DNA from 2 places in the Paenibacillus sp. WG02 genome. Region 1 is predicted to be linked to the other one. Evidence: riboswitches for the same ligand, from Rfam matches in the RefSeq annotation. Region 1 holds a riboswitch; the other holds the start of a gene.
What was found. A riboswitch is a leader RNA that binds a small molecule or an ion and turns the genes downstream of it on or off. The one in region 1 is predicted to bind FMN.
Positions count from the first base shown of each region.

Region 1 (7,795 bases):
CATATGTATAAGACAAATCATTAAATTGACGATGACGCAGTACTGCAAATAGACTCGCCATAGTTCAACCGTAGTGGATTCAGTCCCTCCTCCTACCAAATCCGGAAGAAAGAAATAGAGCCACCAGAAGAACAAAACGAGCAGTAAATTCGTAAAAGGACCCGCTAAATAAACAAGTGTGTGGGATAGCCTCGGTCTTTTCTTAAATCTTGATTCATCTACCGGCAATTTCTTCGACCAGCCATAAGGTCCGAAGATGATCATCGCTAGCCCCAAGGCATCTAAATGTGCCAAGGGGTTTAGCGATAACCGTTTGCTATCTCGAGCTGTACGATCTCCGAGCAGCCAAGCTGCACCCGCGTGAGCCGCATCGTGCAGCGTCATCGCGATCAGAAAAGCGAACAACCTGGGCAGCAGTGTTTCCAGATGATAATAAGAAAGCATTACGAAGTGAATTGTTTCGTCAAATTCGCCATTTCAATCGCTGTAACGGCAGCTTCCCAGCCTTTATTTCCAGCTTTAGTACCCGCACGTTCCACCGCTTGCTCAATGGAATCTGTTGTCAAAACACCGAAAATCGTAGGAACGCCTGTTTTCAGGTTAATAGCAGAAACACCTTTTGCTACTTCGCTGCACACATAATCAAAATGCGGAGTTGATCCACGAATTACCGCGCCTAGTGTAATAACGGCATCGTACTTTCCGCTTTCAGCCATTTTTTGAGCGATTAGCGGAAGTTCGAATGCGCCTGGTACCCAAGCAATATCTACTTCATCTTCATTTACGCCATGACGTTTCAGAGCGTCCTGCGCGCCGCCCAATAATTTGGATGTAATAAATTCATTGAAACGACCTACAACGATACCATATTTCAAGTTTTGAGAAATTAAATGTCCTTCAAAAATGTTTGCCATGGTGAAATACTCCCTTTCTTATTTGAACAAGTTTTTTTGGATTAGATTAGATTAAATGCCGCTGCCCGAGTCATGGAAACTGAGCATATGGCCAAGCTTATTTTTCTTCGTTTGTAAATAATTGAGGTTATCAGCCTTACTATCCATTTGAATCGGAACCCGCTCAACCACTTCAAGGCCGTAGCCTTCAAGACCCTTAATTTTGCGAGGATTATTCGTTAATAAACGAAGTTGCGTGATGCCAAGATCTTTCAAAATTTGCGCCCCAATCCCATAATCGCGAAGATCTGGAGCAAAGCCAAGCTTAATATTCGCTTCTACAGTGTCTAATCCCTGCTCTTGCAAGGCATAAGCCTTCAATTTATTGATTAAACCGATTCCGCGACCTTCCTGTCGCATATATAATAATACACCATTGCCCTCTTCATCAATCTGTTTTAATGCGGCATCCAGTTGTGGACCGCAGTCGCAGCGATGAGAATGGAAGACATCTCCAGTCAAACACTCGGAATGTACGCGTACCAACGTTGGTTTGGAAGGATCAATTGTCCCTTTGACAAGGGCCACGTGTTCTTTGTTATCCAGTTGGTTCGTATAGGCAATAGCCTTGAAAGTACCAAAATCAGTTGGAAGCTTAATTTCAACTTCACGCTCAATTAATTTCTCCTGCTGATTCCGGTAATGGATTAAATCCTGAATTGTAATGATACGCAGGTCGTGTTTCGCTGCAATCTCCATCAGGTCAGGTACACGCGCCATCGTCCCGTCTTCTTTGATGACTTCACATATGACGCCTGCTGGATAAGAGCCACATAAGATAGCTAAATCTATTGTCGCTTCCGTATGTCCAGCCCTGCGGAGGACACCGCCCTTCTTGGCAATCAGTGGGAAAATATGGCCAGGTCTGCGGAAATCCTGCGGTTTTGTTTCGGGATCAATCAACCCCAAAATTGTTCTTGAACGTTCATGCGCAGATATCCCAGTGCTGGTATCCATATGGTCAACAGAAACAGTAAACGCAGTTCCATGATAATCCGTATTCCGAGCAACCATGGGAGGAAGCTCAAGTTGTTGTGCACGTTCTTCTGTTATAGGTGCACAAACGAGTCCGCGTCCTTCTCTTATCATGAAGTTAATGACTTCTGGTGTAGTTTTATCAGCAAGTGCGATAAAATCGCCTTCGTTCTCGCGATCCTCATCGTCTACAACAATAATGACTTTACCTTGTTTGAGATCCTCTAACGCTTCTTCTATGGTGTTGAAGTTTATTTGTGTCATATTCACCTCTCCTTAGAGTTTTGCTTTAGCAAAACTGGCTTCGTAAGCGTAAACTGGGTTTTGCTTTAGCAAAACTGACTTCGTAAGCTTAAACTGGAGCTTTGCTTTTGCAAAACTGGCTTCAAGCTCCTACATAAAGCCGTTATCAGCAAGAAAGCTCGCAGTTAACGTACTTTGCTTTTTCCCGTTTCCATCCGAAGATTCTGTCGGACCGAACTTTAGCAAACGCTCCATATATTTGCCCAGCACATCACATTCTATGTTGACCGTATCCCCGGCCTTTTTATCAAGTAGAACCGTTTGAGCAAGGGTATGCGGGATGATGGAGACCGCGACTTCACGATCATTGACATCAACGACAGTAAGGCTAATCCCGTCAATCGTGATGGAACCCCCGGATATGATATATCGGAAAATATGCTTGTTCTCCGGTTCGAACCGATAAACAACGGCATTTTCTTCAGGTATTCGTGAAAGGATCGTTGCAGTTGCATCCACATGTCCTTGAACGATGTGGCCGCCGAACCGGCCATTCGCTGCCATCGCTCGTTCCAAATTCACGCGAGTGCCTGTTTGTAGTTTGCGAAGATTCGTCTTGCGATAAGTTTCTGGCATCACATCCACGGAAAATGTATCGTTATCAAAGGCGATGACCGTCAAACAGACGCCATTAACAGAAATACTATCACCCAGGTGGACATCTTCAAGTACCTTCTTGGCAGCGATGGTCAACACCATCGCTTGTCCTTGACTATGAATGCGGCGCATGTGGCCGATTTCTTCGATAATTCCGGTAAACATGCAAGTCCTCCATTCGTTAGCTCTTATAAATCGGATAGCCGGTTATGCAGATATCCGGTCCGAACTGCTCGACCTTGAGTCGGTCGAGCGTAATCGCATCATCCATCTTCGCGAAGCCATCGAAGTTGATGTTTACAGGTGCTGTGGAACCTCCGCCGATAATTTTCGGCGCAAACATCAGCACCAGCTTATCAATCAGGCGCCGCTCCAGCATGGCGCCGTTGAGCTTCCCTCCACCCTCTAGGAGGATGGAGCCGATTTCGCGCTCGCCGAGCTGCCGCATGGCGAGCGTCAGGTCCACCTGCGGGCCGTCCCCGCAGGTGAGGACCGTGATGCCGCGCGCTTCCAGCGCGGCACGCCGCTCTACGGGCGCCTGCGCGCTCGCGAGCAGGATCGTCGGCTGACGATCCTGCTCCGTGAGCACCCGGGCGCCCAACGGGACTCGCAAGCGCGAGTCCGCGACGATCCGTACCGGCTGCACAGCCGGTACGTCGCCGCGCGCGCTCAGCAGCGGGTCGTCGGCGATGACGGTGTCTACGCCGACCATGATGCCCTGATGCCGGTGGCGCAGGGTATGAACGAAGGCACGCGACGCTGGGGATGTAATCCACTTGCTGTCGCCGGTTTGCGAGGCGATGCGACCGTCAAGCGTGCTCGCTGTCTTCATCGTCACATAAGGCATGCGGGTGACGATGTATTTGTTGAAGGCCTCGTTCATTGCCGCGGCCTCCTCTCCAAGCAGCCCAACCGTCACGTCGAGACCATGCTCTCGCAGTTTAGCGATGCCTGTCCCCGCAACCTGTGGGTTCGGATCCGTTCCAGCGACGACAACCCGTGTCACTCCCGCCTCAATGAGTCGGTCGCTGCAAGGTGGCGTCTTGCCAAAGTGACTGCACGGCTCTAATGTCACATAAGCCGTACTGCCCTTTGCTTCCTCGCCTGCCATTTGCAAGGCGAGAACCTCGGCATGGCCATGCCCGCGCTTAAGGTGCGCTCCCATGCCGACAATGCGTCCATTTTTAACTAGGATACACCCTACTACGGGATTAATTCCCGTCTGACCAAGAGCACTTTCAGCCATTTGCAGAGCAAGTCTCATGTAAGCTTCGTCATTCAGTACATGCACGAAGTTCACCGCCTTTCAAGTTCATTCTCAAATTTGAATGCAAAAAGGCCCCTCCGTGTATCGGATAGGGGCCAGAGATTGTCTAGATAACACGAATAAGCTTCATCCATCCATACTTGCCGCATTTTTGTTCAAATCAAACAACAACGACGTATCTGCTTTAAAAACAGACCTGCCGAATTTTTGTTTACGTGAAAAAATGTACAAGCATGCATAGCGAATCAAATGTTCGCGTTTTCCTTCTCCCATCCAGACTATACTGTCGGTTCCGGAATTGCACCGGATCAGCCGTAGCGAAGCTGTGTATCAGGTACCGCTAGCTTCAAAACGGGTCACGGACTTATCGAAAACAGGTAACGGGTACATGCTTTCGAATCACCGCCGGTGTGGAATTTCACCACGCCCCGAAGGTTTTGCATACATATGAAAGTTACTTACAACTAGGAACTAGCTATAAATTACTTTGGTAATGAAAAATTTATCACTCACACTTACAAAAAGCAAGTGCTTTTTTCCTTTTCATATTAATTCCTTACTTTTTCTATAAATTCACTCGGAATTATTACAAAAAAGAAACCTGTTGAATCAATCAACAGACTTCTTTTCGAAGATGACGATTTATACTTCTACAACTTCAACTTTCTCCATCAAATCTTTGCCTTTGAAAGCATCGACTAATTCCATGCCTTTGGATACTTTACCGAATACAGTATGCCCGCCATCCAAATGCGGTTGCGGTTGGTAAGCAATATAGAACTGGCTACCACCTGTATTTCTGCCTGCGTGAGCCATAGCCAAGGAGCCGCGCTCATGTTTGTTCGGGTTGATTTCACAGTCGATTTGGTAACCAGGGCCACCAGTTCCTGTTCCAGTAGGGCAGCCACCTTGTGCTACGAATCCTGGAATAACACGATGAAAAACAAGTCCGTTATAGAAACCGGAGTTTGCTAATTTTTCAAAGTTAGCAACGGTATTCGGTGCATCTTTTTCAAAAAGATCGATAACGACTTCGCCGCCACCTGCTAGTTTAATTTTTGCTTGTTTGGCCATTTGTGGTCCACTCCTTTAGGAAATAATATCTTATTCTACTATGAAAACTTCCATTTCACAAACTGCGCTATATTTCTAACACAATTCTACCGCGACTATGCCCTGTTTGACTGCTAATAACATGGCCATCAGCCATAATCTGCGTGATTTCCATTCGATTTCGATAAAATAAAAACGCAAAAAAGGAACCCCGTGTAAGATGAGGTTTCCTTCTTTCTTAATACTAATTAAACAGTCTCGCTCAATTGTTTCATTCGTGCAGGAATGATGTCGTTACCTACGATATTTTCGAATGTTTCGCGTTTCACGACGAGATCACTTTGACCATCTTTTACAAAAACAACGCCAGGTCGGCGAATACGGTTATAATTGCTTGCCATTGCATAATTGTATGCACCTGTACAAGATACAGCAAGAACGTCGCCTGAATTTACTTTTGGCAGGTTCAGATCCCAGATCAGCATATCGCCGCTCTCACAGCATTTCCCTGCAATCGATACAACCTCTGTCGGTTGCTCAGTTGCACGGTTAGCCAGCATCGCCTCATACACAGCATCATACAAAGCAGGACGAGGGTTGTCAGTCATGCCGCCATCTACAGCTACATATTTACGCACCCCTGGAATGTCCTTTGTTGTACCTACGGTGTACAACGTAGTTCCGGCGTCACCTACGATACTGCGACCTGGTTCAACCCAAATTTCAGGCATTGGAAAATCGTTGCTGCCGAAGTTGTCTTTAATTGCGTCTGTAATAGCTTTCACATAAACGGCAACGGGAAGTGGGCTATCTTCGTTCACATACCGAATTCCGAAACCTCCGCCAAGGTTAATGACCTTGAACGTAACGCCTATTTCTTTGCGGACTTGAACGGCAAAGCCGGCCACTTTCTCAGCTGCCATGCGGAAGCCCTCTACTTCAAAAATTTGGGACCCAATATGGGAATGAACGCCTAGTAATTCTACATTGCTTAATTGCGAAGCTTCCTGAACAGCGCGGAATGCAGATCCATTACCCATGTCGAAACCGAACTTGGAATCCGTCTGGCCTGTGGAAATATATTCATGTGTATGCGCCTCAACACCCGGCGTAATACGCAGCAAGATCTTCACCTTTTGGCGCTTCTCTCCGGCAATCGCATCCAACATTTGAAGCTCAATAAAGTTATCTACGACGAAACAGCCAATTTTGGCATCGATCGCCATTTCCAATTCATCCATTGTTTTGTTATTGCCATGGAAATGAATTCGGTCCGCTGGGAATCCTGCTTGTAGCGCCGTATACAGCTCACCATCAGAAACAACGTCCAGTGACATTCCCTCTTCATCTACAATTCGGCACATAGCCATTACGCAGAATGCTTTACTTGCATAGGCCACTTGGAATTTCAGCCCAGATGCTTTGAAAGCTTCAACGAACTCACGGCAGCGCCCACGCACTAACGTTTCGTCAAATACATATAAAGGAGTGCCGTATTCAGCAACCAATCTCGTTGCATCGACACCGCCGATTTCGAGGTGGCCTTGGTCGTTTATTTTACTAGTACCATGTAAATACATAGCTTTAATTCCCTCTCTCCCTGAACCTTCTTCTTGCTATTTGCCGCCAAAGAGGTTAACGTGCATTACTATTAAAAGTACCATATGGCATGCTCTTTTGACAATACACGCTTCGACATAAAAGCAAAAAAGGACAGGTGAATTCCCTGCCCATTTCTGTTATTTGGATTTTGGTTGACGCGTGCCATCGATTGGCTTTGTAATACTTAGCCGCGTTTTGCCAGCAAGCACCGGACGACGAACCAGGATAGCAAAGAAGCTTTTGGCGTTAAATGGAAGAAATGGCCACATATAGGGTGCATTAAAGGATTTCCTTGAGGCCAGAAGAATCAACCATAGTGTTGAGCCTACTACAAATCCGGGGACATGGAAGATCGCCACGATGATTAAGAGCGCAAGCCTTATTATTCGATTAGCTAGACCCAATTCATAACTCGGTGTCGCGAACATCCCAATGGAGGCGAGAGCCAAATACAGGATAACCTCATTGATAAAAAGACCCGTTTTTACCGCGATATCTCCAACCAATATGGCTGCCACCAAGCCCATTGCGGTAGCAAGCGGTGTGGGTGTATGAACAGCTGCCATTCGCATGAGATCAATCCCTATATCCGCTAACAAGAACTGAATCAATAGCGGTAGAGTTCCTTCCTTCTGCGGACCGAGAAACTCAAGTCCCGGCGGCTTTAAGGAGGGATCCATCACCATCATAAACCAAAGTGGAAGCAAGAAAATCGAAGCCATAATGCCAGCAAAACGCACCCACCTTAAATAAGTACCGATGAATGGCGTTTGCCGATATTCCTCAGCATGCTGTACATGATGAAAAAACGTAGTCGGCAGGATCATGACGCTCGGTGACGTGTCCACGAAAACACAGACATGACCTTCCAGTAAATGAGCGGATACAACATCCGGCCGTTCGGAATACCGAACCATTGGATACGGGTTCCACCCTTTATTAACAATCGCTTCTTCCAGCTGTTTTTCTGCGAGAGGAAGGCCGTCGATTTCAACATTTTTTATTTTATCTTTCACAGCTTGGACTAAGTCCGCGTCAGCAATAT
Region 1 covers NZ_AP036016.1:5,211,182-5,218,976, forward strand. The annotation lists gene ACBP55_RS23820 (site-2 protease family protein) at 1-444, opposite strand, end outside; gene ribH (6,7-dimethyl-8-ribityllumazine synthase) at 444-914, opposite strand; gene ACBP55_RS23830 (bifunctional 3,4-dihydroxy-2-butanone-4-phosphate synthase/GTP cyclohydrolase II) at 966-2,192, opposite strand; gene ribE (riboflavin synthase) at 2,322-2,993, opposite strand; gene ribD (bifunctional diaminohydroxyphosphoribosylaminopyrimidine deaminase/5-amino-6-(5-phosphoribosylamino)uracil reductase RibD) at 3,010-4,119, opposite strand; FMN riboswitch at 4,353-4,535, opposite strand; gene ACBP55_RS23845 (peptidylprolyl isomerase) at 4,738-5,169, opposite strand; gene lysA (diaminopimelate decarboxylase) at 5,397-6,728, opposite strand; gene ACBP55_RS23855 (spore germination protein) at 6,888-7,795, opposite strand, start outside.

Region 2 (7,795 bases), 340 kb from region 1:
ATGGGATGGTGCTGGCGATAAATCAGAACACCAATGTTATGCGTTCTCTGTGAAACCATAGCCCTTGCCACGGCATTGGGCTTATATTGTAATTCTTCAATCAGCTGGAGCACCTTATCGCGTACCTCCATGCTGGTATAGCCCTTGCCAGATATCACCCGCGACACGGTTGATTTGGATACACCGGCACGTTGGGCAATTTCCTTAATCGTAAGCTCCATGCTGCAACCCCATTTCTTCTTGTGAGACCGTTCCCACATATCAAAAATAACGTATTTTTGTTTTTCCTGTGTTAACCGCAAGATAATAATTTGTAAACCTCAAAACAATCAAATACCTTGATTACTTTCTTATGCTGCTTTTCATAAAAAAAGACCGCCTCAATGCGAGCTAAACATGCTCCCTGAGCGATCCTTTTTTTGCACATATTATAAGTTACTAATTTATTGTTTGAAATTTACTCAAAATAAGTTATAATAACAACTGTAATTATTTTAAGTATAGAAGGGAAGTTATTAATTATGGCAACAGTACTTTATATCACGGCACACCCGCACGATCACCAAACATCTTTCAGCCTAGCGGTAGGTAAAGAATTCATCGAAGCATACCGTGAAGCGAATCCATCCGATGAGGTTATTTCTGTGGATTTGTTCAAACAAGATATTCCTCAAATTGATGCTGATGTATTCAGCGGTTGGGGAAAACTTCAATCCGGAACAGCTTTTGACCAGTTGTCTGATGCAGAAAAAGCAAAAGTTGCACGTTTAGGCGCTCTTGTTGACCAATTCGTAGCTGCAGATAAATATGTTTTCGTTTCTCCAATGTGGAACTTCTCATTCCCTCCAGTATTGAAAGCTTACATTGATGCAGTTTCCGTTGCAGGTAAAACTTTCAAATATACAGAAAATGGTCCAGTTGGTTTGTTGACAAACAAAAAAGGGCTACATATTCAAGCGAGCGGCGGCATTTATTCCGAAGGCCCTGCTGCAGCATTTGAAAGTGGCTTCAGCTACCTGAAAAAAATCTCGCAATTCTACGGTATCCCATCTTTCGAAGGCATTTTTGTTGAAGGCATGGCTTTAGCGCCGGATCAAGCGCAATCCATCAAAGAAAAAGCAATTGCACAAGCAAAAGAAGTTGCAGCTCGTTTCTAAAAAAATTGCAAGGGTTGTCCCATAAGGGTAAATACTCACTTAGGGGCACAGAAAACAAAAAAAATGAGATGGCAAGGATTATCCTTGCCATCTCATTTTTTGTTTTCTGTCGATTGCCGAGGTCAAAGTCAACTGACCTCAAGTTCGCGGAACGTCGATTCGTTATTTCGGGAAATTTGCACTAATAATCAAATGAGAGGAACGAGAGGGCGTTATTTGATCAAAATGAACGATCTGGAGGCAAAAACAGCAAAATAGCGCATCGTCGTTCCTCTTCCTCATGAAATCTGGTGCTTTTCATCAAAATAGCGCATCGACGTTCTCTTAGCAAATCTGGTTGCCATATATAATCGAAAATTCTTGTTTGAGATGACTTAAACATTTCCTTTACTGCGGCTCATTAACCATAGGGTTAACCAAATAAATACAAAACCAGCTAGTTGTCCTAAGGTCAGCTTTTGACCAAACACAACCCAGTTTATGCCTACACCAACAGCTGGGAAGGCAAGCTCGGCAAGCGTTGCAAACAATGCCTTTGTCGATGACAAACCCTTATAATAAAGGAGCATGCTGATCAACCCTGGGAAAAAGGCCTGGAACAGCAGATTGACTGCGATAAGCGTTAGATCACCGCTAGAACCCCCTAAGTGCCACGCATCACCACTTGCCAGAAGGACAAGCGTTAGCAGCGGGATCGCCATCAGGAAGCGCAGTGATGTGACAACAGGGAAATCCAAGTTTTTTTGAAGCAGGAACTTCCCCATCACGGTTGATCCACCCCATAAAACAGCAGCCAGAATTGAAAATAAGCAGCTTAACGTGCCTAAATCCTTCAAGCCCAACTTCGGAGAATCAAAACCAAACGTCAGCAAATACGTACCTAGCAACGCCATTACGATATAAACAAAAAATTTAGAAGGCAATTCCTCTTTAAGCAATGCACGAGCCAATACAATGGCGAATAAGGGCTGCAGCTTCTGCAAAAGCAAGACGGAGTTTGCACTGCCGTGAGCGAAAGCGGAAGTGAAGAGTATGGTGGCTATAGCCGATCCGCCCCATGAAATAAATAGTAGAGCGCCAATAACTGCTAGAGTTAGTTTGCCGGCTAAGGACTTGCGGTACGTTATCAGCACCGGAAGCGCATAGCAAGCCAGCAGCAGATGTTCAATAAACACAATTTGTGCAGAGGTAAAACTCTTCAACAATAAGATTCGAAAGAGAGGGTCCAACCCCCAAAGAGTAGCACCGAGTGCCACATACCAGATCCCATTGATGCCCCTGCTGCTTGATGAGTACAAACTTGCGCGCTTACTTCCCAGCTTAAATACATTTTCCAATTCAAAAACCTCCCAATAGGAGAGACTTTGAGAGATACGCTCAAAGATCCCTAGATGATGTTTTGAATTGAACCTCCTGAAAGAGACAATGCCCCTGTTTACAAGCAACAGGGGCATCGACAAACAGACCTATTAAAAATGGAATTTTTAACAAGTTGTCCTTCACCTTCTCTCATCCGGACTATACCGTCGGCCTTGGAATTTCACCAAGTCAGTCCCAGACTGTACAGACTGGGAGTCGCGGGCTTAGATACATACACGTATGTATCCTCACCGCCGGTAGGGAATTTCACCCTGCCCCGAAGGTTCAAATCTTATTTTCGTTTGTGTGATATTAACACCGATAAATAAAAAAAGCAAGGATTTTCACCTTTGCTTCGCACCAATCAACTATGTTTTTATTCTGATATATACCAATTTCTTCTTGAATTTATCTCTCGTTGCGCTTTGATAAGAATACGTAAGGCTCGATCAATTTCTTCATCTGCCCGTCTCAATTTGTCTGAAGAGACATTTCGCTTCGATGTGCCCAGTACATCTATCGCCTCATTAATTTTGTCATTAATTTCTTCTCTTGAGACTCGCGTCACACCATTTCTTCCCTCCCTTGAACTGGGGCTTCTCATTGTATATCTATTCTCAGTTTCTGTTTCCTGCATTTCAAATAAATTCCTTGGGTTCACGACTTCTCTTTTCGTCGTTTCTTTAATCACTTTTTCTTTTTTCACTGGCGCATTCTTCGCTGCTTCTTTTTTCACTGGCGCATTCTTCACTGCTTCTTTCTTCACTGGCGCATTCTTCACTGCTTCTTTCTTCACTGGCTCTTTCTTCGCTGCTTCTTTCTTCACTGGCTCTTTCTTCGCTGCTTCTTTCTTCACTGGCGCATTCTTCGCCGGCTCTTTCTTCACTGGCGCATTCTTCGCTGGCTCTTTTTTCGCTGCTACAATTATCGCCATTACATTCACCCCCATATTCCCCCGTACTTTATCTTATGCTTATGAGAGAAATGACGATTGGGTATATACCAACACACATGATATAAATCCTATTAGTTGAAGAAACCATATGCGCTCAAACAATAGGTAAAAAAAAGAAAAAGGGATCTCCAACTGTCTTATATATCCGACAGGGATACCCTTTATAATATCGATTGACGTCGTTTTAAAAAAAGAAAGCTAACAACGCCAATTGCAATTCCAACGAATGAAAACAGCATAGGCAGCCATACGGGGCCCAATAGAATACCGAAAGGTTGAAACTCATCCGAATAGATGATACCTACCGTCCCGAGAAAAGCGCCTAATACAAAAGGAAAATACGCGTACTCTGCCGTATCTCCCCCATCTTTATAAGCATCCCAAATACTAAACATGTAGAGACAAGGGTAAAACATTAGCCAATGATAATCGGTTTGCTGGATAGCCTCTTGAATGTTTCCTTTGAAGCTGTCGATAATAATTTGATTGAGATCAGACATGTAATTCACGATAAATTCCAAAATAATCAATGTGATTGCTTTAACATATTTCCCGTTTAAAAACTGACCAAACCCAGGGAGTGCGATGGACCATAATAATTTCTCAATTTTATTGGATTTGTGCATAGTTGTCATTCGGCAGTCGGTGATTTACTGAACTTGCTATGAACTCAGGTGTCGACTTCTTGCTATGGGATCGCTCTTCTACAAAATTTCCTCCTCTTACATTTATATCAGGTGTGATCCTTTTTAATAAGCCCACAAACCCTCTAATCGCAAACAAAGTAAAGTTAAGGGATGCAAATGTATGAAAAACAGACCAGGATTTCCATCTAAACAAATCGGTTTTCCTCTCTAGAAACCATTGAAGCAAAGTCATCGGTACAGTAAAAAATAGACTTCTCGTGAGGAGCTCAAGTGGTTTGCTTTGATAAGACCATCTTACCCAAACTACACTTAAAAGCGGATAAAGTAACAAATCGTACAAAATATTGGTATCAAATACTTTGGCGAAAGGACGAACAGGGTACGAGATGTTTCCTTTTTTAATAAAGTAAGAATCTATGGTACTTGATAAAACGCATTTCGCGAAAAATATGGTCAGATTCATGAGCAGGTTATTACGTTTCAATACGAATGGGGCTGCTGCTAATGATGAGACAAATAAAATCCGCAATAATATCTTCTCCATACCGTTATTTCCCCCTTAATTTGCTTTCTTCCTGACCTTTAGTGTGGATAAAAGAACAATCTATTATTCATAAGAGGAATAGCCAGCGAACCTAAAAAAAAACATAAAAGAGCTGCCGCGGGCAGCCCTTTTTATGTTGGAGTGACATTTGTATAATAGGGGATATATATAATACATCTCTAGTTAGACAGGATGGTAATGGATGAACGATAAAATTGTAATGCCGGTATGGACAATTGGCTTGTTCATCGTTGTTATGAATACGACGATGTTTAATGTGTCTATCCCTAGTATTATTCAAGATCTTGGGATTACTGCTGATCTCGGATCATGGGTAATCTCAAGCTACTCCATCGGATATGCCTTATCGACAGTCATTTACAGCAGGCTCTCTGATGTATTACCGATTCGTAAACTGCTGATCGTGGGGCTCTTAGTGCTTGGGCTTTCATCGATTTTCGGATTATTTGCCCGTGAATTCACTGCGTTGCTCATAGCTCGTATTCTTCAGTCCGCTGGCGCAGGGGTGATGGCAGGCCTTGGTTTGGTTCTGGCAAGCCGATATATTCCAATTGAAAGACGAGGGTCAGCGATCGCCATGATATCCGCAGGAAGTGCGATGGCTTTCGGGCTCGGTCCGATCGTTGGCGGTTTGATTAGCGAATACTTTGGTTGGAATGGATTGTTCGCCATTACTTGTCTGGTTCTGGTCATACTTCCTATTCTTGTACGCTTACTCCCCAAAGAAAACGTGGTAGCCTTCCGATTCGACATTTTAGGTGCTCTCTTAACGATCGTCAATGCAACTACGCTGCTGTTGGCTGTGACACAACTTTCTGTCGGCTGGCTTGTCGCCAGTTGTCTTTCGTTCCTTATACATGCTTGGCATTTGAAACGAGCGAACAATACGTTCATTAACCCTGAACTGCTAAGCAATCCAGCTTATCGTAAACTGGTTACAATCGGGTTTTGCATCTTAGTATTAAACTTGGGTAATTTATTTCTAATGCCATTGGTGTTAGCTAAGGTGTTCGATCAATCGCCTATGATGATTGGGTTAACTATTGCGCCGGGGGCGCTTTTGTCGGCCTTCTTGACCCGCTTCGTTGGAAGATGGATAGATCGTTACGGTAATCTACGCTTTATGTTTATCGGGCATTGTATGTTAGCTTTGGTGATGATTATGTTTTATGTAACTCTGGGAGCTTCGCCGCTTGTTATATTACTTGGATATCTTTGTTTTTCGCCTGCTTTTTCAGCAACGATTGCTTCTTTGAACAATGAGACCTCACGTATTCTTCCAAAATCATTAATAGGATCCGGTATGGGACTTATGCAGCTCATTCAATTCTTTGGCGGTTCAATCTCGGTTGCGATTTGTGGAATACTACTCGAAATTCAAAAGACTACGCCAATAACCCATTCCTTCAAACATGTTTATGGCCTTTTATTACTGGTAGGTCTGAGCTCACTAGGCATGCTCCTGTGGTATAAGCTTACTGCACCCGTCTTAAAGAAATCTGATGTTTAACAAACTTGATAAATCCTTTCTAATTGGACAATTTATATATGATTGTTTTATAGCTATCGATCCATATTTTAGATGAATCCTTTATGGTTCGACGATTGTTTTTTCCAGTTCGATAGATCATATATTTACTATCTTTGATAACATCATTTGACCTTAACAGTACATTTTTGTCATGACGCAACAATAAATAAATAAATAAATAAATAAATACATTTCTTTACCAAATAGTTAATCGCGAGCTCATAGCCCCTCAGCCTATGTTGATGTTCCTGCTGGCTCTTGAAATAGGTTCATAAACGTTTCCTCCAGGTTTAGTAGAAATTCATTCCGCTCAAAAATACTAACATAAAGTGAAATTCCATGAAAACAAACTTTACCTATTAACCTGTCCTCTCCAAAGGAAAAAGCAGGTCGCGCTCAGCGCCTGCTTTATTGGTACGTCTTTATTCTCCACCAGTCTTCACTTAATCTTTGCGGGACTGCCATGAATCGTTCCGTTTCGGCTGTTGCCGGACTGATCCTGGGCCCCTATGTTGAACGTCCAATAGCCTGCAAGGCCCGTATGGTTTTCGGATTCAGCATGGTTGTTCATATCCTCATGGATTTCAGCTTCTGTTCTTACCGTCGTCCAGAATCTAATCTCTCCGATCTGACCATTGAAATATCGAGGATCCTCCAAAAAATCGGCGCCAATCGTAATCGGGGACGAATTGATCTTGTAAGTGACTCCCGAACTCATGGAATCGAGTACTCCATTAAGGTATAGTTTCATAGTTTGAGTCGTACCGTCGTATAAAGCTGCTAAATGATACCATTTATTTAATTCAAGGTTGGTAACTGAATTAACCTCCATTCCATCCCCTATCTGGAAGTTTATCTTATTGTAGTCAGGATAAGTCGGCGGACCGTCACTCAAACGAAGTGTGAAGGAATCTTCACCGTGCGCCTGATATTTGGACACAATTCCTGTCTTCCATTTGAAATCCTTCGGTTTAACCCATGCTTCGATCGTGAATGACGATGAATTATAGACCATGTCATTCGCGATTTCTACATAATCGCCGGCACCGTTGAAATCCAAAGCTTGATACGGTTGGACGACAACTAGAATAGGTGGGGTCATAATAGAGACTCTATTCGATTCCCCTGCCTTGGGTCCTCCTGTTACCATCAATTTAAATTCATAGGATGTGTTCGGTATAAGTCCGGTTACGGTATAGGTTGCTTCGCTGACGCTGAGAGTCCCTGCGTCCATAAATGTTGATTCCGCAGCAGTCTTCTTTAACAACTTCACACTTGTCGCCCCAAATGGCTTGCTAAAAGTAAAGGTCGCGTATGTGGCTGACGTAGCAGTTGGTACAACGGTGAAATCATCGATTGGATATGCTATCGTGATTGGTTCAATTCGAGAAAGTAAATATTCAATCTCCCCTTTGAGGCCAAACACACCATCTCCATTCATATCCCACTCGTGGTCTGCCATGTCTGAAGCAATCGGTACGATGTCTTCAATATTGAAGGCTTCGTTATCATCGACAACGATAGGAGGCAAAGAAAAAGTATTCGTTTCACTGTTCGATACGACTTTTGCTGTAAGCATGT
Region 2 covers NZ_AP036016.1:5,554,256-5,562,050, forward strand. The annotation lists gene ACBP55_RS25360 (LacI family DNA-binding transcriptional regulator) at 1-221, opposite strand, end outside; gene ACBP55_RS25365 (FMN-dependent NADH-azoreductase) at 522-1,157, shown strand; gene ACBP55_RS25370 (DMT family transporter) at 1,532-2,494, opposite strand; FMN riboswitch at 2,655-2,805, opposite strand; gene ACBP55_RS25375 (hypothetical protein) at 2,893-3,450, opposite strand; gene ACBP55_RS25380 (membrane protein) at 3,633-4,097, opposite strand; gene ACBP55_RS25385 (CBO0543 family protein) at 4,081-4,662, opposite strand; gene ACBP55_RS25390 (MFS transporter) at 4,865-6,193, shown strand; gene ACBP55_RS25395 (LamG-like jellyroll fold domain-containing protein) at 6,654-7,795, opposite strand, start outside.
Region 2: it holds a riboswitch for FMN, as region 1 does, so the genes downstream of both, ACBP55_RS25370 (DMT family transporter) here and ribD (bifunctional diaminohydroxyphosphoribosylaminopyrimidine deaminase/5-amino-6-(5-phosphoribosylamino)uracil reductase RibD) in region 1, are expected to answer to the same signal.